2 regions of the Lysinibacillus sp. NPDC059133 genome follow, and region 2 is predicted to be linked to the other one. Evidence: riboswitches for the same ligand, from Rfam matches in the RefSeq annotation. Region 2 holds a riboswitch; the other holds the start of a gene.
The links. A riboswitch is a leader RNA that binds a small molecule or an ion and turns the genes downstream of it on or off. The one in region 2 is predicted to bind cyclic di-GMP.
Positions count from the first base shown of each region.

Region 1 (11,908 bases), on a different contig from region 2:
CATTTGAACAAATTTCGGAAGCCGTTGAGGACATGATTCTTAACATAAATACCATTTCAGGCAATTTAAATAAAGTTGCTCAAAATTCCGAATCCATCAATGTCTCCATCGATGAAATGGCTTCTATTTCTCAAGAGTCTGCAGCTGGTGTAGAACAAACAACAGCAACTGTAGAGGAAACAGCTGCTACTATGGAGGAAATTTCAAGGGGTGCAAATCATCTCGCTGGTATGGCTGAAGAGCTAAATAGCCAATTACAGCAATTTAAAATTTAAGGTTCGAGGTGATACCTAAGCACTTTTGTGGCTCACCCGATCATTTCGAGGCAATTCTACCTAAAAAAGCTATCTCGACATTACGCTCGAGATAGCTTTTTTCCCCTTAATACTAATGCCTAATTGGTACCCTTTCCAGCTCATAACGTTTAATAATCACACTGATCTTCTGAAACCACTCCTCACATAAATCCAGCGCTTCTTGATACTCATCCTCTTCTCTTGATAGAGGCTCACTGTTATCCATAAAAACATATTCTAGAATAGGGTCCGATAAGTGATCAGCAACAATTTGCAACGTCAATTGAGACACAGTGTTATACTCAGGGTCCTCTTCATCTAATTCCTCTTCTTCTATATCCAAATCTTCACCAAGTAATGAACCACTTATGAAGTTATTGCTCGTCCTAGCAATATACATGTCGTCCTCTACTATAGCTACTTCATATATTTTATTGAATGGAATTTCTTTTTTTATCAAATTTTCATCTAAATCTTCTCTACTTACGAGGAAAAGTGTATTTGTAGGTTCATTTAGTAATAAAGCACTTAAACAATCATTTGAGATGATGCACTGTGTATGAGGGATAGCCATAAGCTCCTCCTCACTCGCCTCTTTCATTTCATTTAATTCATTGATATAGATATATCGTTCTTTTACATACCGAATAATTCCTGCTATTACTAGCCCTAAACCAATTAACCAATAGATCTTACTAAATATAGCCGTTTCAACTGAATTTGCTAGTAATACATAGATCATCCCCAGAAATAAAAGAAAAAAGGTTTTCATCTAGTTCCCACCCTTAAAAAGATAATCAATAGGATTATTTCATCCATGTTAATAGAAATTCTATTCTAACGATAATCTTTTCATTCTTAATTTCTATGGGAACTATCTGCATTTCTAACATCTACATCAAACTTTGAAACGGATTTTTCAAGATCTTCTGCCATTTTGTTCAGTTTTAAAATAGAATGGAGGATATCTTGATTGTAGCTTTCTTGTTCCATCGTACGCTCTACAACACTTTCTGTTGCCTTTGCAGCCTTATTCGCAAGCATTGTTGTTTCCATAACTCCTGCTGTAATCTCCTCAGAAAATGCAGACATTTCTTCTGAGGTTACAGAAACTTGTTTTGTATGAGATACTACGCCCTGAATAGATTGAAGAATACTTTCGAATGATTTTCCGGCATCTTCAACAGCTTGTAAACCGTCTTCTACATTTTCAGTGACTACATTCATCGTTTGCACCGTTAAGCTTGTATCCTCATTTATTTTAGAAATCAAGTTTGATATGCTATTCGCCGATTTTTCTGATTGCTCCGCAAGCTTCCTTACTTCTTCAGCAACTACGGCAAAGCCCTTTCCAGAGTCACCCGCTCTAGCCGCTTCGATCGCAGCATTTAATGCAAGTAGATTCGTTTGTGAAGCAATATCACGAATCATATTACAAGTAAAATAGAAAATACCATTAACATTTTAATTTTTAAGCTACTTCTCATTGTTGAACTCCTTTATTTTCTATGCGAATACTTACTTTTATATTTTGGTAATAATAAATTTTACAACATTATCCTGGTAAAATGTCTCTATTACCAAAGTACTTTATTTTTTTGCTAAAACAAGCTAAAATTGCCATTTTTAAGTGTTTTTTATGCAAAAAAAAAAAAAAAAAAAACACAAGGGCATTAAAAATCAATGCCCTCATGTTCCCGAATTTTCATTTATAAATAATCATCAATTTGAATGATCCATTAATTCCTCTTTACCACCAACATCATCTAAAGTCTTATCTTTTTCAATCTTATGCATCTCAAGAACATGTTGCGAAGGTGGAATAAGCAAACTAACGATAACAATTGTTATACCTGTGATCACAACTCCTGAGAAAACTGGTGCCTGCCACAGTTCATTTAATAAACCTAAAAATCCTTCTGATTGGATATGAAGACTCGGTACATAAGTTAAAGATGTAATAATGTAATAGACTAGCCCGACAGATATACTTGTCCACACGGCAGGTGTACTTACTCGCTTCCAAAACGGTCCTAAAACGATTGGCCAGAAAATCGTCACGAAGACAATATCCCATGCCAAATATGCTAAATCAATTACTTTCTGGAAGCTGACCGCTAAAACTAAGCCTAGCAAAGCGCTTAAAATAATAATAAGTCTTGAAAATCTTAATAGTTTTTTAGGATCTGGGTTACGATTAATAAAGTCTAAATAAATGTTTTTTGTGATAATTCCTGAAGTCGCAACATAACACGCGGCTACAGTAGACATTCCCATCGCTGCCATTGCTGTTAAAAAGATGGCTGCTAATAATGGAGGGAAATATCCTTGAGCAAAGGCAAGCATTAACGTCTCTGGATTTGTACTATTAGGATAAATCGTTTTGAACGCTTCTCCTAACATACCAGGAATCCAGCTGATCGCGATAATAATTGTCCCAGCTATAATCATACTGCGCTGTGCTACTTTTGGACTTTTTGCCGCTGCTACCCTTTGTCCTAAATCCACCGCTGGAATATCACCAAGTGCTAACACAAGATACAGTGTCCAAAATTCTGCTCCAGCCTTATTGAAGAGTTCACTAATATTCCACCATTCCGGGTTAAATGTTACATCAGGGTAATAGAATAAGATAAAAATTGTAATCCCTACTATACCCGCTACTGCAAGTGCCCCCTGAACAATTTCCGTATAGGCTACAGCCCATAAGCCACCAATAACAGAATATAGGGCTGTTAATGATACAAAGAGTATTGCCGCTGGAACGAAATCAATTTGCAACAGCTGCTGAATGATATACGTGCCTCCAACTGTTAACGCCGCTGCATTAAAGACACCGAAGGCAATCGCCATTACGACACCTGTATAAGCACCTAGCTTTTTACTGCCATATCTTAATCCATAGTAGTCTGCTAATGTCCAGCCTTTTAATCTACGTAAAGGCTTCGTCCAAATGAGTGCTCCAAGAATCATACAAGTCCCTAAACCGCCCATTGTTGCTGAACCTTCAAAGCCGCCACTTGTGTAACCTGAGCCAACTGCTGCAAAGAAGAATGGGGCCGCTAATAAGGCCGCCACTAGACTTCCTGTTACAACAGATAAAGGCATACTCCAACCAGCAACAATTAAATCCTCCGCAGTATTTACTCGTTTATATCCTTTATATCCAATGTAATAAATAAAAATTAAGTATAAGCTAAAGATGATTATATTTAACATAGTAGTGCTCCTTAGTTTCCCACATTATCCGTTCATAACGACTCCACCATTAGGTGTTAATATTTGTCCCGTATAGAAATTCGCATTTTCTGAAGCTAAAAACAACACAGTCTTTGCGATTTCTTCTGGTTGAGCTAATCGTTTTAACGGGTATTTAGCAGACTCTTCCTCTACATAATTTTCGCCAAATTCCTTTAGGATGTCTGTAAAAGTTCCACTAGGAGCTACTGCGTTGACTAGTATCGTAGGCGCTAACTCTCGTGCCAAAGCCTTCGTAAATGCATTGATACCACCCTTTGCAGCAGAATAATGCGTAAATTCCTCACAACCTAAACTACCAATATCAGAAGAAATATTAATAATTTTTCCTTTGTTTCGTTCTTTCATTCTTTTTGCTGCTTCTCGGCAATTGTAGAAGCAACCGTATAAATGAACTTTAATCATTTTATCCCATTGCTCATCTGTTAAATCCGTTATGCTTGAAGCCTGTGCAAATCCAGCGTTATTGACAAGAATATCAATAGCGCCTAACTGTTTGTCCATAGATTGATACATAGCTTGAACTTGCTGAGAATCCGATACATCTGCATTAAATTTCATAGCCTGTACACCAAACTTTTCCGCTTGTGTACGAACCTCTTCTGCCTCGTGATCATCACCAATATAATTGATACATACATTGGCTCCTAGCTCAGCAAAGCCTAAAGCAATGGCTTTGCCGATTCCTTTACTGGAACCTGTAATTAGTACATTTTTCCCTTTAAAATTAATTTCCATTATTGATCATTCTCCAATTTGAATTTTGTTACAAGTACCTGCAATTCTTCTGCTGTTTTTCCTAATGAAGAAGATGCCTCTTTCACCTCTTGCATGGTCGTCAATTGCTCTTGCGTTGCGTTTGACACATTCGACGAGAATTCAGATGACTGCTCCGCAGAATGCTTAATATTATTGACAGAAGCTGCGACTTCCTCCGAAGAAGCGGAAATTTGTTGAGACGCAGCCGAAATTTCGCGAATCTGACTTGCAACTTCTTCTGATGACGTGAGAATTTCTTTAAAGATTTCCCCTACTTCATTTGTAAATGCCATACCTGCCTTTACATCTTCTTTTCCTTTTTCCATAACAGTAATAGAAGCGTTTGAATCAGCTTGAATTGTACTAATTAAATTGTATATTTCCGTTGCAGATTGTGATGATTGCTCCGCTAATCGTCTAACCTCGTCAGCGACAACCGCGAAGCCTTTCCCATGCTCTCCTGCCCTAGCAGCTTCGATTGCCGCATTCAATGCTAGTAGGTTTGTTTGATCTGCTATTGCTGTAATAAGACTTACAATATCGCTAATTTTTTTCGTATTGATATGTAAACCATTTATTGTTGTCCCTATTTGTTCAACAGAATCATTGATCAACTCCATTTGTGCAATGACTTGGAGAACAACATGATTTCCACGTTCTGAAGCTTGAGAAGAGGAAATAGATGATTCAGCAGCTGTATTAGCCGAATCAGCAATTTGCTGGATGCCTGTCGCTGTTTCCTCCATAGCAGCAGCTGTTTCCTCAGTCATAACCATTGAGACCTCAGCGTTTTGCGTGATTTGTCCCATGTCTTGAGCAATATTTGTTGCGCTGTTATATGTCTCTGCTGCATTCACAGTTAGCTGATTAGCAGAAGAAGAAACGTTATCAGATGTACTTCTAATATTTAAAATGATATGTTGTAGATTCGAAACCATCGTATTAATCGATTCAGATAAATTTCCGATTTCGTCCTTCGTTATTTCTAAATCTACATTTACTAATTCCCCATTTGCTACTTGATTTGCAGCATTTACTACTTTCTTAAGCGGTTTTAATAGACGATCAATAATTATGTAAAGTAAAACTAATAAAATTAAAATTCCGATCACAGCTAGAACAATTTGTTTTATGACACTTGTTTTAATGATGGTATTTATATAATCCGCAGAATAATCAATACCTAATAATGCAATGAGCTTGCCATTGTCATCTTTAATAGGGCTAAATACAGTTCGCCATGAACCATAAGGATCTTGGAAAATATCAGTTACCTCAGTGCTATTATTTTTAATGGCCAATTTAGCTGTTTTTACATGTTCATCTGCTAAATCAGTAAAGATTTCACCCGCTTCATATACTTCGTTCAAATTAGAGGTATAGCCTATTGGGGTAACGCCATCTGCATCCTTCACATCCCAAATATAGCTCCAACTCATAATTCCTTGTTCTTCTTGAATCTTATCGAGTTGCTTTTGAATTTTCTTAAAGTCAGCATTCGTTTCTCCCTTTTCAGACAATAAATCTTTAATATCATCACTATCAAGATTCATAGCTGTCAATAAACCAACACTTTTCAACTCTTGTTCTAAATCAACAGACATTCGATTGTTTAATTCTCTAATACTTTGCGTAGTAATAATAGCAATTAAAAGTAAAACAATTATAGAAACCGTTAGTAAAAGCTTGTTTTTTAATGAAACATTTTTTAACAACTTCATGATTATTATTTCCCCCTTTTATTATGTTTTTGACAAAAAAATAACCTATTTCAAATGAAATAGGCATCAAAGAATATAACTAGCAATAGATGTACTTAACTAGTACTCCTTCGCAGCTCAGCCATCATAGTATTTAATACCTTAGACCCGTAGCTTTGCGTCTCTGCCTTTCGGCAAATTTGCCTATCTTTTTCCTCCTCAAATTAACACAATGGGTAAAAGTAGTCAATGTCACTAGTTAAAAATACACACATTTTCACTATTTTACTATAAGTATGAAATGAATAATATTACATAATTTTCTCGGTGCATCCACAATTCTCTTCAGAGCAAATCAATTATGCCTCGACATAATTGCGTCACAGGACGTGGCTGACTTCTGCTGAAAAAAGTTAAAAGCAGCTACAACGTAATATTGTAGCTGCTACTATAATTTAAAATAATCAATTACCCCTAAATGATTATTCCTATTAAAAATACTTATCCGTTTAGTGTCATGACTAAAACTGCCGGTATAAATGATACAGCAAACATACTCACATACCACATCGATGTACGGCGTAATGAAAAACGAACTTGTTTCTTTTCTGCATAAAAAATGTCTATCATAATTGCAGCAACAACAAGTGGGATAGTAACACATGCGATAGCAACTAATAAAATTTTTAAACTAAACATAAAAGCACCCCTCTGTTCGTGAACATTTATTTTCCATCTTTGTGACAACTTTATGTCAATCTCAGTGTACACAATTCCGTCACAAATTGTCAACTACATTCAACTAAGAAAAATGTGCTTTTTACAGAAAATTTTAACCTCATTATAGATATTTACGTAAAAACCATCATAAACAAAGCAGCTACAAAATTGCAGCTACTTTGTTTATGATTAATTTATTGGCTATTTACTAAAATCCCCACTTGACTAACGTTAATACAGCGCTTCAGGCTTCACGCCTCTTTTTAATCAAGAATATGTTTAGTATCGAGCCGTTTTATTCTCTATATTTATATGTTAGCCCTCTTAAAAAATTCCTCACAAAGCGATCGCCACATTCTTTATAGTTACGATGACTTGGATTTCTTAAAATGGCACCTAATTCACCTTTCGAAACGTTAACGCCACCATCATATAAAATATCAAGCATCTCTTCACTCGTTAAGGCTAACGCTATCTTCACTTTCTTTAATAGCATATTATTAGGGCTTTCTTTTCCTGAAACAGGTGGTGGTCCTTCTGGCTGACCAGACTTAGACTTTTGCGGACCTCGTTTAAATGTAATAAATCCATTTAAAAAAGCCTCTACCATTTTATTATTACATTTGATGTATTCTTCTGGTGCTTCTTCCTCATCATTAACTTTAATAAGCATGTTCAATACTTCTTCCTTCGTAAAGTCCATGCCTCCTAGCTTAAAAATTTCAACCATATCTTTATTTTTGATATCTAATGCATATCTTAAACGAATTAAAATATCATTGTTCGTCATTTAAAAAACCTCCATTTTAACTGTAAAGCGCTTCTAACAATCGTATCTTCAAGATTGAAGCATTACTTTATTATAGCAGAGACATTCACAATTTTAGCTAGCTTTCCAAAAGTTACTTTACTATAGTATTTAGAATGCGCATTTTACTTTTTTACATGTATGATTAGCCAACTCTCGACCATTCTAATCACAAGGAGGTGAGAAAAATGGCTAATCGTAGTTCAAATAAGCTTCTAGTTCCTGGTGTACATGAAGCTGTTGATCAATTGAAATATGAAATCGCACAAGAATTTAATGTACAATTAGGGCCAGAAGCCTCTTCTCGTGCAAACGGTTCAGTCGGAGGAGAAATTACAAAACGCCTCGTAGAAATGGCTGAAAAACGTTCAAAAGGTTTATTATAATAATAAATTTCAAAAAGAACGAATCCCTTTTTTAATTGGAATTCGTTCTTTATGTTTTTTATTTAATATTAACTGGTTGTAAAGCCTCGCTTGTCCCTTTTTTTAGAGTCAACATTACGGTAAAGGAAATGCAATATAAGGCTGCTAAGTAAATCATAACGACCTTCATATCATAACTTTGAAGAATATAACCTACAAAGATCGGCGAAAATCCTCCAATTGCTCTACCGAAGTTAAAAATCGTATTGGTAGCCGTACTTAGAATTTGCACCGGAATAGAAGCTACTAATTAATGCGAAAATGCCATTAGAGAAAAAGCCAACAATCGCGACACTTCCTGTGGCATAGGAATGGTACTACATACTTTATAATTCTGAACTTCGATATTTTGAAGAAGTTTACTAAATATAATTTATTGTAACCGCTAAGATAATGTTAAAATTTTTTTATAACTCATATTATTTATCAATATTCTTTTAGGGTTGGTAACAGATACATTTACCCCTGTATTCCTTTTTTTCTTCTTTGTTATTTCTCCATAAGCTATTGCTATTACATCTTTTTCTTTATTTTTAACAAGTTCTTTAATATTCTCAATAAACCTTTCAAACTCATTTATCCCATTTGCATATTCATTTGAATAAAATGCTTCTGAAAACAATATATTTACAGAAGTATTTTCTGTTTTAAAATTTAAATAAGCATACCTTGTTCCATCTTTATTTACACCATTTTCGACACTATGTAGTTTTCCATATACAGATAGACGTGAACCTAAATCATCTTGAGTTACAAAATTGGCATCTTTATGTCTTATGTTAGAGCTATTGTAATTTTTTTCTCCTTCATCTAAATCTATAAATGTATCTACATTATTTTCACCTCTTTGTTCAACTTTTCTACTTCCTTGTTGAGGTGAAGGTAACTCGTTACCTTCATAGCTTTTATTTATTTTATAATATTGATTCTTCAGCCGATTAAATATCGTTTCATCATCTAATTCGATATTTTTATAATATGCATTTAATTTTTCCCTTCCCTTACTTCCTTTATATTCTACGTAATATGGGCAACCTTTATCATGAAGTTTCCCCTCTTTATTCCAAGTACTGAAAAATTTAATATTATTTTTTCTTTGTGTGAATTTTATTTTAGCTTTACACCCATTAATACATGTTAAATGGTTTTTGTATTTAGAATCATAATCTTCCCTATCTAGATCTTTACAATAAATATTGCGTTCTTTTTCTCCTTTTAATTTAGCTGTAGCAAACATAATTTTTTTAGACATAAAATGACCACCTATTCTTAACTCTAAAATTTTTAATAATTATTTCTAGCTTGCTAAATAGTAACTTATTTTTTAAAAATACCATTATCGTTTTGTTTATCTAAATGAATCAGTGGATAAAGCCATATGAGTTCAATATCCTCATAAGTACTGACAATATGTACTTCTTTTTCTTGTGGCATTGCATTACTTACCCCCTCTCAATTAGTCTGTTCTTTTAATAACCTGGTTTTGGTATTTCTACTTCCTCTTACCGACATTTGCTGAAAGAAGTTAAATAGTACCGATTCATTACGATTCATTTTGTTATTATTTTTTTGTAATATTCCACTATTAGTTAGATATGTGTCAATATACCCATTAATCAGTTTCCATTTGTAAATATGCTAATAAATCATAAATAAAAAGTCAATATCCATAAGAACAATTATTTAGAATAGACAAAAAATAATACCGAGGATCGAGAAAACTTGAATTTTAGTAGTTAGATATGCTGAGAGAGGGATAAAGTACAACTTTTATCATTGTTTTCCCTACTATTTTTGCTTTCGTTGAATTTTGTGGTGGGAGTCATACAATTTGAAAGGATATAAATCTTTATTGTGTTGTTAATTCTTCGTAAGCGTCCAACAAACAATATTCTTTTAAAAACTGTATCGAGGGATGCGACTTCAACGTTTGCTGAAAATGAAATCACTTTTATAAAGTTAGAAATCTTTAAAAAATCCGAGAATCCTTTAAGACTCTCGGATAATTGTTTTTTATTTCAACTTAAGCCAAGTTACTGCTTCATTAGTATGTAAAATGATAACATACAAGATGTTTTACCTCCAAAAGTAATTCCCCTTTTAAAAGGTTTAACTGATAAGACCTTCTGATAGTAAGAATACAAAAGCTCAAGCTCTCCTTTGAAGTAATTATCTCCATTTCATAATCTATCGAATATATTCTTCATGGAAAATACTATTGAGAATCATTCATTTCTTGCTATTTCATAATGATTTAACTTGTGCCCCTTGCTTTTCTTCGCTCATCCTCGACTTCAATATAAACGCTATAATAATCGCAAGGATGACGCCAATCATGCCGAACCAAGTAATCGATGATACAGACACTTGATTGACAATGATGCCTCCTATACCGGCTCCAGCCGCCATTGACAATTGCATCATTGATTGGTTAAGACTTAACATAATGCCCGAAAAGTTCGGTTCAATCTGAACTAGATTAAATTGCTGCGTCGGACCAGTTGACCAAGCTGCAAATGACCATAAAATCAGTAAGCCTAAAATAAGTAACCACGAATCAGTGAAGGAAACTGCAATGGACAGGAAGATAAGAGCTACTACATGCAGGAACAACCCTCCCGTCAATGTCGGAAAAACGCCCCATTTATCCGTGCTAAATCCGCCAAATTTCGATCCGACTAAGCTAGCGATTCCGAACGCCAATAAAGCTACTCTCAACAGCTCCTCATTTAAACCAGCGACATTAAGTAGATAAGGTAAAATATAAGTATAGGCTACCGAGTATCCACCCAGCCAAAAAAAGGTAATAGCGAGCCCTAGCGTTACTTTTCTATTTTTCAAGAAGGCAAGCTGCTTGGACAAGGGAACGGGTTCATCCCCTTTTACTTTAGGTATTGCCGTGTAGAGAATAAACATCGCAAGTAATCCTGCTAGTGCCAGGAAACCAAATACAGACTTCCATCCGAATTCGACTGCTAAAATTCGTCCAAGAGGAACACCAATAATTAAGGAAGCTGTAAATCCCATAACTACGGTGGCAATGGCGCTTGCTTGTTTACCTGGGGCAGCAATTTTGGCTGCAATATCTAGGGCGGTTACAACAACCATTCCCGCGCCTAGAGCCATGATTACACGAGCTAAAACAAAAAGCTCATATCCAGGCAGGACAAAAGATAAACCATTGGCTAAAACGAAGATACCCATTGCTGAAACCAACAATTTTTGCCTTTCAACTTTTGCCGTCAACGCCATCAGCACAGGTGTGCAGATTGCATATACTAAAGAAAAAATCGTAACAAGTTGCCCGGCCGAAGTAACGGAGATGCCCAATGTATCCGAGATTTGATCTAAGATACCCGAAATAACATACTCGGATGTGCCGACTAAAAAACTGACGAGTGCCAATAAGTAAATTTTCCATGTACCTGTCATAAAGATTTGCTCCTCTTCTTCAATTTCGCATTAAAAAAATTTGATGTTATAAAAATTTCGATAAAATTACATATCCCAATATATCGATTTGATAACTAAAAAATAAAACTGAAATTGCTGTTTGAGCATTCAGTCGCTGACGTATAAGGTTCTTTCCCGTAGCCATGGACCGCTTGCAAGTGACCTTTACGGGTAGATTGATCTGCACACAGATACGTGCGACCATGCATGCATTTGAGCTTGAGGCGTTCAACAGCAAGTGAAACGCGTCGCTTAACTAGCCACGAATTCCGCGATGATAATGCCAATGTCCTTCGGGCATTAACGTAGCACGAGTAGTAGTAGACAGCATTTGTTCCAGCATACTTTTGTTTAACGGTACACAATAGACAGGCTTCCGTCGCTCGAAACGCCAGCCCTCTGCGAGTGGCCCAGCATCGACCACGTCATAACCTATCTGATCCAAGAGCCTAATTACTATCTCCTTAGCGTCTTTGTCGTCACCCGCGA
Region 1 covers NZ_JBHZDH010000030.1:41,219-53,126, reverse strand. Annotated here, with positions in the region: gene ACFXN8_RS15985 (methyl-accepting chemotaxis protein) at 1-275, shown strand, start outside; gene ACFXN8_RS15980 (hypothetical protein) at 388-1,068, opposite strand; partial or broken gene ACFXN8_RS15975 (methyl-accepting chemotaxis protein) at 1,155-1,730, opposite strand; gene ACFXN8_RS15970 (sodium:solute symporter family protein) at 2,019-3,515, opposite strand; gene ACFXN8_RS15965 (SDR family NAD(P)-dependent oxidoreductase) at 3,540-4,292, opposite strand; gene ACFXN8_RS15960 (methyl-accepting chemotaxis protein) at 4,292-6,034, opposite strand; cyclic di-GMP riboswitch class I at 6,143-6,228, opposite strand; gene ACFXN8_RS15955 (hypothetical protein) at 6,515-6,712, opposite strand; gene ACFXN8_RS15950 (YehS family protein) at 7,029-7,523, opposite strand; gene ACFXN8_RS15945 (alpha/beta-type small acid-soluble spore protein) at 7,730-7,927, shown strand; partial or broken gene ACFXN8_RS15940 (MFS transporter) at 7,986-8,280, opposite strand; gene ACFXN8_RS15935 (hypothetical protein) at 8,352-9,218, opposite strand; gene ACFXN8_RS15930 (MFS transporter) at 10,211-11,398, opposite strand; gene ACFXN8_RS15925 (NADPH-dependent F420 reductase) at 11,676-11,908, opposite strand, start outside.
Region 1: another riboswitch for cyclic di-GMP. It lies ahead of ACFXN8_RS15960 (methyl-accepting chemotaxis protein); the one in region 2 lies ahead of ACFXN8_RS09840 (amidase).

Region 2 (11,908 bases):
GGAGTGGAGACTGGGCGACTCCTCGGGGAAAAGCAATAGAGGAACGAAGGCTAAAAACATCACGTCCTGTGATAACGCCTTCGTGACCAACATCCTTTTGGCCCAAGCGGCTCATCAGACGCCCCCAGGAAGCTTTGCTCTGTGCGAAAGCGTAGCGACAGCAACAACAAATGTTTTCTGTAGCGAAAGCAAAGCGGCAGCTACAAAGCGCCCAGTCGGAACGGAAATCACCCCTACGTTATAGTGATAAGCCTCAAAATGAAAAAGGATTGGATAAAGTTCTGAATTATGAGATAATTGAAGTGTATTTTCATTTTTTGAGAACATGTAAACTATATATAGGAGGGCTTGTGCTATGAATAGACGATTTCATTTTGTATCGCTTATCATTGGGAATTTGTTAACACTAGGAGCTATTTTCATTTATGCTATGCAAAGTCAAGTGGATGTGGCCATCAGCACATATGCCCTTGTGATGGGGTTTTTAAGCACATTACTACTGATCTTTTTTTATTTATGGGGAGATGAAAAACAACAAATATCGAATCGTTTTTCTAAATAACTCGTGGGATTTTAAACTACAGTTTTGAAGTGACTAAATTTTTTCAAACGCTCATTGAACAAAAAAGTAATTTTTCCCCTTCTCTACATCCGTAGTTTAGGGATTTTTTTTCACGAAAAGCTTCTTTTTTCGTTGCATTCCCCTCTGAATACGCCAAATTATTGTTGAAAAATAAAAAATTTTGTATAAATTTAAAAAGAATGATTGAGTAGTAATTCAATTTTCTGTATAATCAGCTTGTTTGACAATACTTATATGAACTTGGGGGTAGACAATTGGGTAAAGCATTGATTATAGGAGCTGGCGGAGTAGCCAGTGTTGTGGTACACAAGTGTGTTCAAAATTCGGACGTATTTGAGGAGATTTGTATCGCAAGTAGAACTGTTTCAAAATGTGACGCTCTAAAAGAAAAACTAGACGGCGGAAAAACAAAGATTCATACCGCACAGGTAGACGCAGACAATACAGAAGAGGTTATTGAGCTTATTAAAGCCTTTGGACCAGAAGTTGTTATTAATGTAGCACTGCCTTATCAAGACTTAACAATTATGGATGCTTGCTTAGCGACGGGTGTACACTATGTGGATACTGCAAACTACGAGCCACCTGAAACGGCAAAATTTGAATATAAATGGCAATGGGCTTATAAAGAGAAGTTCGAAAAAGCTGGCTTAACTGCTTTACTTGGTAGCGGTTTTGACCCAGGTGTAACGGGCGTTTTCACAGCTCATGCACAAAAACATGAATTTGACGAAATCCACTACATTGATATTGTGGATGCAAATGCTGGTGATCACGGTTACCACTTCGCAACAAACTTCAACCCAGAAATCAACATTCGTGAAATTACTGCGAATGGTCGTTACTGGAAAGAAGGCGAGTGGGTTGAAACTGCACCACTTGAGAAAAAAGAGGTTTATAACTTACCAGAAATCGGACCAAAAGATATTTACCTTTTATACCATGAAGAACTAGAATCACTTGCTAAAAACATTAAAGGCTTAAAGCAAATCCGTTTCTGGATGACATTCTCTGAAAAATACTTAACACATTTAAAAGTATTAGAGAATGTTGGTATGACTTCTATCGAGCCTATTGAATTTGAAGGACAAATGGTTCAACCAATTCATTTCCTTAAAGCTGTACTACCTGATCCAGCATCACTTGGACCACGTACAAAAGGAAAAACTAACATCGGTTGTATTATTCGTGGTCTAAAAGATGGTAAGGAAAAAACTTATTATGTGTACAATGTGTGTGACCACGAGGAATGTTATAACGAGGTTGGTTCACAGGCAATTTCCTACACAACTGGTGTGCCAGCAATGATTGGTGCAATGCTTGTGATGAACGGCCAATGGCGTAAACCTGGCGTTTGGAATGTCGAAGATTTCAATCCAGATCCATTCATGGATGCACTAAATAAATGGGGTCTACCATGGCAAGAAAGCCATAATCCAGAATTACTTGACCTTGAGTTAGATGCAAAGGAATTAAGTCGATGAAGCCAATTGATTTCACAAAAGTTCCATCCCCTTCTTACGTAGTGGATGAACGATTATTAACAAAAAATCTAGAACTTTTAAAATCGATTCAAGATCGTACAGGCTGCCGTATTTTACTTGCCTTAAAAGGATTTTCAATGCATTCAACATTCCCATTAGTGGGTGAATATTTAGCAGGGATTACATCCAGCTCATTATTTGAAGCTCGACTAGGCTATGAAAAAATGGGCAAAGAAGTTCATGCCTATGCACCAGCTTACGTGGAGCATGAAATGGACGAGCTTCTTGGCTATGTTGATCATATTGTGTTTAATTCATTGAACCAATGGAATCAATATAAGGACAAAGTAAAATCTTCTGGTAAAACAATTGAATGTGGTATTCGTATCAATCCTGAGTACTCTGAAATTGAAACGGCACTTTACGACCCTTGCTACACGAATTCTCGTCTTGGCACAACTTTAGCCAACTTCGACAAGTCACAGCTTGACGGTATTGATGGCTTACACTTCCATGCTATGTGTGAGCAAAACTCAGATACGTTAGAGCGTATTATCCAAGTTGTCGAAGAAAAATTTGGTGATGTCTTACATCAAATGAATTGGTTAAACTTTGGTGGAGGTCACCATATTACTCGTGAGGATTATGATATAGAAAAGCTTGTGAATATCATTAATTACATTCAAGACAAGTATAACCTTCTCGTATATTTAGAGCCAGGTGAAGCTGTTGCACTTAATACAGGTTATTTAGTAGCAACTGTTCTTGATGTACAGAGAAACGGTATGGAGCTAGCAATTTTAGATACATCGGCAACTTGCCATATGCCAGACGTTCTAGAAATGCCATACCGCCCAATGATTATCGGTTCAGGTCAACCAAATGAGCTAGCTTACACATATCGCTTAGGCGGGCTTACTTGTCTTGCCGGTGATGTAATTGGTGATTATTCATTTGAACAACCTTTACAACCAGGCGATCGTCTAGTATTTACAGATATGGCGCATTACTCAATGGTGAAAAATCATATGTTTAATGGTGTAAACCTTCCATCTATCGTTTCTTATAACGATGAAGAAGGCATTAAAGTCATTCGTGAATTTAAATTTGAGGACTATAGTGGTCGACTTTCATAATACAAAGAAAATCCTCTCCAACCTATGGAATATAGGGTAAAAAGTATAATAAAATAAAACAGTATCTTATATTTAGAGAATTTAAGTTTGATTATATATAATCAAGCTTTATAATCAAACTTTTATTTGCATATAAAAATACATCCATTAAATCTTTATTGAGATAATGGATGTATTTTTAATTTTAGTCTTCACTTTACTTAAAGGCTGTTTTCTCAAAGATTATTGCTTCTGGTTTGTCTATCTTATTAAACTAAAGCACCCCGTTAGCCATCCATGAAGCACAAAAATCAGCACTTCACCACAGAAAATGAAAGATGATTAAGTTCTTTCATGGGAGTTTAAGTGTAATGTTTCACAAACTTTCATAACGAATGTTTTCTGTTTACTGTTTTATAGGTCTTTCAAAAATCAATTCATAGTATGACCCTACTGCAACTCCTGAAGTTGCAAAGTCAGGGGAGAAAATTTGAACAAAACGCCATCCTTGTTTTGCGTGATTTTTAATTACTTCTCGATAGTCTTCATTAGGTTTACTAGATAACTTTTTAAACTCTCCATTGTCTTGAAGTTTTTGCACCAGAACCATATTTGTTGCTTTGCTCAATTAATATATATATTCTTTTAAAATCTTGTTTTAACTGTATGTTTTTATCTGTTATTAAGTGTTACAATTACTTATAGTTTTCCACTTATTACCTTAATTGTACGTTGAAAAAAGATGGGGGAGATACAAAATGAAGAAAATAATGTCAGGGTTAGTATTAACGTTAAGTTTAGGTTTATTCCATTATTCATATGCAAGCGCAGGACCGCTAGTTAAATCAGAAGAGAATGTTAGACCAATAGAAATCGTTGCGAATGGTGAATTTATAAAGATGGATGTAGATCCTCTGATGGATAATAACCGTCTATTTGTTCCCATCCGAGCGCTTGCATCTCTTGGTCTTTCTTATAGTTTTAACTCAACGACTAGCGTTGCTACAGTTCAAAATAAAGAGGGAGATTATCTAAAAATAAGTGCAAATAGCAGCACTGCCTATAAAAATGACAAGGCTATTCAAATGGATGTACCTGCTCAAAATAGCAATGGCCGTATTCTTGTTCCTATCCGATTTGTCTCTGAATCCTTAGGGTACAAAGTTCAATATGAATCCATTCGCAAATTTGTTTTTGTTAACTCACAGGACTATTCGTTTGATTCAAAATTATTGTATCAGGATGACCTTCAAGCAGCGCGTAAAGCTGCTATCGCATTACCAATCAACAGGGATTTCATACCACTTGGTACATTAGATGGTTATCGTTTGCACCAATATACGTTTCCTCATGGAAGAGCAGACACTTACTATTTTAATGATGGAAATTATACATTTGTACAAATCAAAGATGGCGATGCAATAGCCATTGGACAATTATACCGGGAAAGAGGAAAACCATCTCAGGCAAGAGGGAATGTTTCACCCGAAATGAGTTTAGATAGAGACCCGTTTATGGAACCTTTTGATCATCGTAGTGTACTCTTTTTTGAGAACGATGATGGTATGGCTACAATAGTTTACCAGGAAGATAAAAATGAACAGGTAAAAATTAAAACAAAAATGAATATATATTCTGATATCATACAGAAACTTCCTGACCACAAATGAAGTAGTTGATTTAAATTTAAGATGGGACTGTCCCAAAAGGGGTATTTTAGCCAAAAATAAATAAAAAGAAAAAGACAGAAACATTGATTTAACAACGTTTCTGTCTTTTCAATTTTATGTGAATTTACTTCAAAAGGGACTTATGAGACAGCCTCATCTACTTAAGCATTAATACCAGCTTTTTTTAATGAAGCAGTCAAGTTACCGTTTGAGGTTGCATAAGTAAATCGTTGTGGAGTGGTTTGTTGAGTATAACCTGTTGGCCAGAAAATCTCATTTACTTTATCCGTTGGATCAAATAGTGTCCAAGGGTCTCCTCGTGTGACAATTATTATTAAATTATTCCTGCTGTAGTAATCTTTCTCTTAATTTAAGAAGTGATATAAACAGGATTTTCTTGATGTACCATAATAAATCCTTCTTCAACTAAACTGCTCCGTTAGTTGAAGAGCAACAATCTTTACGAAAACAGCCTTAAGTAAAGTGAAGACTAAAATTAAAAATACATCCATTATCTCAATAAAGATTTAATGGATGTATTTTTATATGCAAATAAAAGTTTGATTATAAAGTTTGATTATATATAATCAAACTTAAATTCTCTAAATATAAGATACTGTTTTATTTTATTATACTTTTTACCCTATATTCGACTAACTGGAGAGGATTTTTGTTACGGCTTCATATTCATCCAACTATCAACATGATGAATGGCAAAACCATTATAGCTTGTTTTATTGGCATACTGTTTATGAACTTGTGCTAACTGTTTATTCATATAGGCTTCTCCATCATCAAAGAAGGTAATATTTTCCCCTTCATCAGAGGCTCCTGTTTCTACACCAATAACAATTGATTTATTTACTTTTTTTGCATAGTTTATTTCATGTTCTACTATTTTAATAATGTCTTTAGCAGTATCACGATATGCCATTATTGAAACACTTTCCACTTGGTCAATGACCCAGTCAGCTAATAAACCTTGACCAAATTGGTTATTGTATGAAACTTCGTCAAACCAAAATGGCATATCAACTTCCAAAGGCAATTGTAATTGATCAGTATCCCCTTTCGCTCTAGTAAGGAGCGCTTGATAGAATTCAATCGTTTTTACTTGGTTCGAGCTCCAACCACTATTTAAGTAAGGCTCTACATCGAGATGAACTCCAGAAAATCGCTCTGTTGCTGCTGCATTATCATTATATGTATGTAACCAATCAAACAGCTGATCCTGCATTTTATAACCTTCTGCTGATACCCAGCTTGCAGAACCATCCAACGCATATACTTTTATACCTTTTGATGTAGCTTTATTGATAAAACTTTTGTAATAGTTACTTGCTATATCACTATTAATTTGTAAATATAATTTATTAACTTGTTTGTTTTCTAAAAATGAGAGTACCCCTGATTCATCTTCGACAATCTTTGCCGTATCCCATAACCAAGTTGCCTTTTCTTGCATGGCCTTTGCGTCTACCTTTCCCATTGATAATCCTAGCGTACTAACAATTGTTACTATAAAAACAATAATTGCTTTTGATAGTGAACGACTTACCATATAATCACATCTCCATTCTATTTGCCGAGGCTCATAGAACGAACCTGGCAACCTGACGATCATGCACTAAAAAATAGTGTTTAGACTCACGGCTTTGCGTCCTTCCCTTTCGGTGAAGTTTGCCTTTTACAGTAGTTTTCTTACCTTACATAATACGACGTTAGAATGGAGATGTCTGTAGGTAAAACGCATAATTTTGTTAACAATTTTTCAAATAAAATAATAGGAACACAGGTTATTTTTACTATATCAGAATAAAAACGTAGAAGTAATTATCTAGGTGAAGCTATTGGTGTAGCAATTAGGAATATAAAATGCAAAAAATTGGAAGTCAAAATTCCTTTAACTGAAGATTAATTTGTATGTAATGTATCCTATAAATAACACTAAAATTAATACTAGCGTCTCTTTCCAGCCCATACCATTTAAATTCCCACTGTTTCCTCTATTTACTCCATCATTTAGAGAACCCGTAGGATTGTTTTTTAATTCACTTTGTCTTAAACGCTCCCTTTTTTCTTCTGGTGTTTCCTTTTTCTTTGAATCCATGTGACAAATACCTCCCTAAAATATTTATTTACTTATTTATACTATAGATAGATATATTCATAATTATGCTTAAATCAATTATGCCTTGGCATAATTGCGTCCGGAGTCGAAGCGGCTCATCGGACGCCCTAGGAAAACACCTAGCCGGAACGGAAATCAACCACACATTGTGGTTATAGGCTTAAAATTCAACATCGAGTATTCATTATCCTTTTACTACTTGGAAAAAGAAAGACAGAATCACAAATTTGTAATTCTGCCTAAAACATCAACTATGATGTGTAAATTATTGTATTGAATTAATTCTTAATTATAAAAAACTCAAGCCTCTACGTTTTCTTTTTCATTTTCAAGCATTTTGTGCAAATAATTAATTATTTCACGTATACCTTCTAATGAATTCACAAGTATTTTCGGGTCCACGTATGTGATCATACGATTTTCAAGATTTGCCACAGCTGTAAAGTAGCGAGTTTTTGAATAATTGACAAGTCCCATCTGCTTTAAAACCGTCTCATCAAAATCAAGAATTTCACGAGCTTCTGTTACAAGTAATCCATAATTTACAACATCCGTGTTTAACACAATAATCCGTGCTGTTGCAGCATTAGAGGAACGATTATAAAGAATACGCTCAAAATCAAGTACAGGCACGAGCTCGCCACGAATTCTTGTGAAACCCAGAAGATAATTAGGTAAGTGAGGAATCGGTGTTACTTGCTCTAACTTTTCAATCGAAATCGCCTGTTCCACAGGCACTGCATATTCCTCTGTACCACAAGCAAAAACTACTGCCTTTACACTTTCCATGCTTTCACATCCTTCGATTTTTGTTGTTATTTTTTCGCAGACTCTTTGACGATTTCAACAAGTAAATCTGCTAATTTCTCTAATTCTTCTACTGGGATTTTTTCATTTGTTGTATGAATGTCCTCGTACCCAACAGAAAGATTTACTGTAGGGATGCCAAAGCCCGCAATAACATTAGCATCGGAACCTCCGCCTGAGATACCAAGCTTTGGTGTACGATCGATGTTGTGTACAGCTGCCATTGCCACTTGAACAACTTTATCTGATTCTGTTACACGGAATCCAGGATACATTAGCTTCACTTCAACTTCAGCCTTTGCACCTAACGAAGCAGCGACTTGCTCAAACGTCTCCTGCATATGCTTAGTCTGTTCATCTAGCTTCGCTTTGTCGATTGAACGAGCTTCTGCAAGAATCGTTACTTCATCACACACAATGTTTGTTGCCTGACCACCCTCAAAGCGACCAATATTTGCTGTTGTTTCTTCATCTAATCGACCTAGCTTCATTTTTGCGATACATTTGGAAGCAACTGTAATCGCAGAAATTCCTTTTTCTGGAGCAACACCAGCATGCGCTGTTTTCCCAATTATTTTAACGGAAATCTTCGCTTGGAATGGAGCTGCTGTGACAATTCCTCCAACTTTTCCATCACTGTCTACTGCAAAGCCATACTTTGCTTTAATTTTAGATGGATCTAACTCTTTAGCGCCAACGAGTCCACTTTCCTCGCCAGCTGTAATAATAAATTCAATATCACCATGTTCAATGTTTTGCTCTTTTAAGCGTTTAGCCATTTCAAACAATGTAGCAAGACCAGCTTTGTCATCAGCACCTAAAATAGTTGTACCATCTGAAACGATATAACCATCTTCACGTAGAGATGGTTTAATCCCTTTACCTGGGACAACTGTATCCATGTGAGAAGTAAAATAAATTGGTTCGATATCTAATGAACCCTTTAGTGTAGCAAGTATATTACCTGCTCCATGCCCGTTTCGAGTATGTGCATCATCTTGTTCTACTGTAAAACCAAGCGCTGTTAATTTGTCGATTAAAATCGGCGCAATCACTTCTTCGTGTTTTGTTTCTGAATCGATTTGTACGAGCTCAAAAAACTCTTCTACTAAACGACTTGTCATGTTGTAGGACTCCCTTAGTTTACGTGGTTTTCCACGTTATAGTATACGTTTTATTTTAGCACAACGTTTAAAGAGTTGAAATAATTCGCTAACATGAACTATGCTATTTTATGAAGGAATAGCAATTATTTCTTAGCGTAATTATACTGATGCTTCGTTTAGATAAATAGCTCTTCGGCAAAACGTGGGTTGATTTCCGTTCCGACTGGGCGCTTTCCTGGGGGCGCCGGACCAACAAATTTTATCTGCGCGAAAGCATAGCGACAGCGACAGATGTTTTTTGTGCGAAAGCGGAGTGTTAACGTAGCGACAGCGACACGAGTTTGGTCACGAAGGCGTTATCATAGGACGTGATGCCTTTACGCTATTGGCTCACTCCATGGGCTCGGGCCAACACGATGTTGGTACGAAGGCGTTATCACAGGATGTGATGGTTTTAGCCTTCGTTCCTCTATTGCTGACCCCCAAGGATTCGCCCAGCCTCTGTAACTTTTGAAAAAAGATTGATTAAAATTGACAATCCTCAATTTTGGGATAAAAATAAGCCTCGGATTTTGAACAAAGTTTGATCAAAATACGAGGTTTTACCTGTAATTTAATCGGTTGATCAGATGGACTTACAAACTCAATCCAATCCAGCTGATAAGCTTCTGCAATTTCACACATTCTTTTTTTGTCTATATGACTAAAAGTAAAGATTAGCGGGGCAAATATATTAGAAACTAATGATTTTGAAATCAATAAAATGGATGTATTGAGAACAATCATAATGCTACTTTTCTAGTGTAGTAAATTTATTATGACTCTAACAGAAAAATAGGAGATATTAGTCGCGTTACCAAGTCTCACCCACCCATGCAAGATATATCTATTTACATACAATACAGTAACCTCCATAAGTGGGGAGGACTACACTATTAATACAAAAGAAATAAAAATATCTAACTAAATGAGGTGAGTTTATTGAAAAACGGACTTGGAAAATGGGAACAATTCTTACTTTTAAAACAAAATCCTTTAACAACTAACTGCATTCCAGAATCAACACTTTACAGTCTAGAAAACCTAATCTATTTATTAAATAAGTATGAGTATATTTATGTGAAACATAATAGCGCTGGACAAGGAAGAGCAATTTATAAAGTCTACAAAAGAAAAGATGGACACTATTGTTTTAACGGATTTACCATGCAAGGTGAAGAAATAAGTAAATGTGTGGCAGCAATTGAAGATTTCCACCAAGTTCTACATCCATATGAGAAACACGGTAGATTAAGCGGAATTTATATTATACAGGAGGGGGTCAAAAGTCTAACCCCTAATGGGGATTCAATATCCATTCGTGTTCATGTTCAAAATCTAAAGGGAAAATGGATAATTGGTGGAATTTACGGAAGGCTTGCAACTGAGGATCATGGGATTGTCAATTCAAATCGGGGTTCTCAAGCAATATCGATTGAAGAATTATTATCAGGTTATTTGATGATGGATAATACAAAGAAAGATCAAACAATAGACTCTCTAAAAGAAGATTCAATTTTAGCATCTGAAGTAATAGCATCCCACTTTCCTTGTAGAGAATATGGCATTGATTTTGGAATAAATCTTGAAGGAAAACCTATATTATTTGAAGTAAATACAACGCCAAGCATACGTAGTTTTGCCAAAGTTGATAGGGCGATCTGGAAGAATATTGTTGAGATTAGGAAAATGCAAAATGAAGGCTAAGATTGAAATGTAGTTATTTTTCATTTTAGTCATCAGCATATTTCTATTCAATAGACATACATCAAAAAATTACTTTCCCTACTATAATTTTAGGAAAGAAGAAACTTAATTGCATCCGTTACTTGTGAACGATTAGGAATTTACCTTTAAGAAAAAATGGATTATGGTTGGGTAGGCTACAACGAAGAAAAAACCTGTGAAAAGAGGGAAATTCTTTTCACAGGTTACTTTACATCTCATTTTGAAAGATCGCTTCTTTTTCTTTATGTAGAGATTGCAAATAGCCATCTGCCTTATTATGTTTATCCTGTAGACGCAAGATCGTATTATGTACATCATCTTGTACACGAGAAACCTGCTCTCTTGCGGTAGATATTTTAGAATGGACAGACCAAGCTGAAAATATATCATCAAAGAAATAGTCCGCAAATTTTACAAATCCATCTGTTTCAACTGCTAACGATTTCGTTGACATATCTTGTACATCCAGTAGTTCGTTTTGGAAGCGCTGTAATGCAATTTGAGCATTATGAAGATAATTTTCGGACTCATCAAGTGCATCATGCTTTAAATGTGTAGCAATGAGACCCCCACCAAAAAACGTATCCCACGCTGAGTAACCACTTGCAGAATGCAAGGACTCTGCAGCTTGTCCAAGCTTAGTAAGTGCTGCTTCACCAGCTTCTTCTGCTTCCTCTATCTCTATAATAAGTTGTTTCGTTAACATTTCTTCATGCGCTAATTGTTCAAGCCTTTTTGCCTGTTCAGGCTCATGTATTTGTAAATAGCCTTTCTTTTTAGCATTTAATTGCTTTAAAATTTCTTGCAACTCTTGTTCGTTAATTTGAGCAAGTTTAGTGTTTATTTGCCGTAAATCATCTGTCAAATCAACTTCCATCTTCTTTGCTTCATTTATTTTTAATTCAAGAATAGCTGCTTCATCAATTTTTTCTGCACGTAGCTCATCTTGTTGCCCTGTCCACGTACGAATCGTATTCATAAAAGAAAAACCTTCTAACTTATCGAGTTTCAAACGAATTTGATTGAGTGCTTTAGAATGTTTGTAAATTTCCTGTTGTGCACGCTCGATTTGCCTTTCAATTAAATCCTTTTGTTCACTTAACCTACTAGCAGTTCTTAATTGTGCATGAATCATTTCTTGCTCTTTTTGTAATTGTTTCCATTCCATTCATCTCAACTCCTCTTACATATATGTACGGATGAAAACAGGATATGTTTCAATTATCTGTTATTTTTAATAGATCT
Region 2 covers NZ_JBHZDH010000014.1:3,878-15,785, forward strand. Annotated here, with positions in the region: gene ACFXN8_RS09810 (hypothetical protein) at 1-115, opposite strand, end outside; gene ACFXN8_RS09815 (hypothetical protein) at 356-562, shown strand; gene ACFXN8_RS09820 (saccharopine dehydrogenase family protein) at 838-2,067, shown strand; gene nspC (carboxynorspermidine decarboxylase) at 2,064-3,203, shown strand; gene ACFXN8_RS09830 (DUF4177 domain-containing protein) at 3,589-3,810, opposite strand; gene ACFXN8_RS09835 (copper amine oxidase N-terminal domain-containing protein) at 3,941-4,852, shown strand; gene ACFXN8_RS09840 (amidase) at 5,526-6,413, opposite strand; cyclic di-GMP riboswitch class I at 6,457-6,547, opposite strand; gene ACFXN8_RS09845 (DUF6366 family protein) at 6,756-6,962, opposite strand; gene ACFXN8_RS09850 (chemotaxis protein CheW) at 7,284-7,772, opposite strand; gene ACFXN8_RS09855 (M20/M25/M40 family metallo-hydrolase) at 7,799-8,914, opposite strand; gene ACFXN8_RS09860 (YheC/YheD family protein) at 9,878-10,642, shown strand; gene ACFXN8_RS09865 (hypothetical protein) at 10,872-11,831, opposite strand.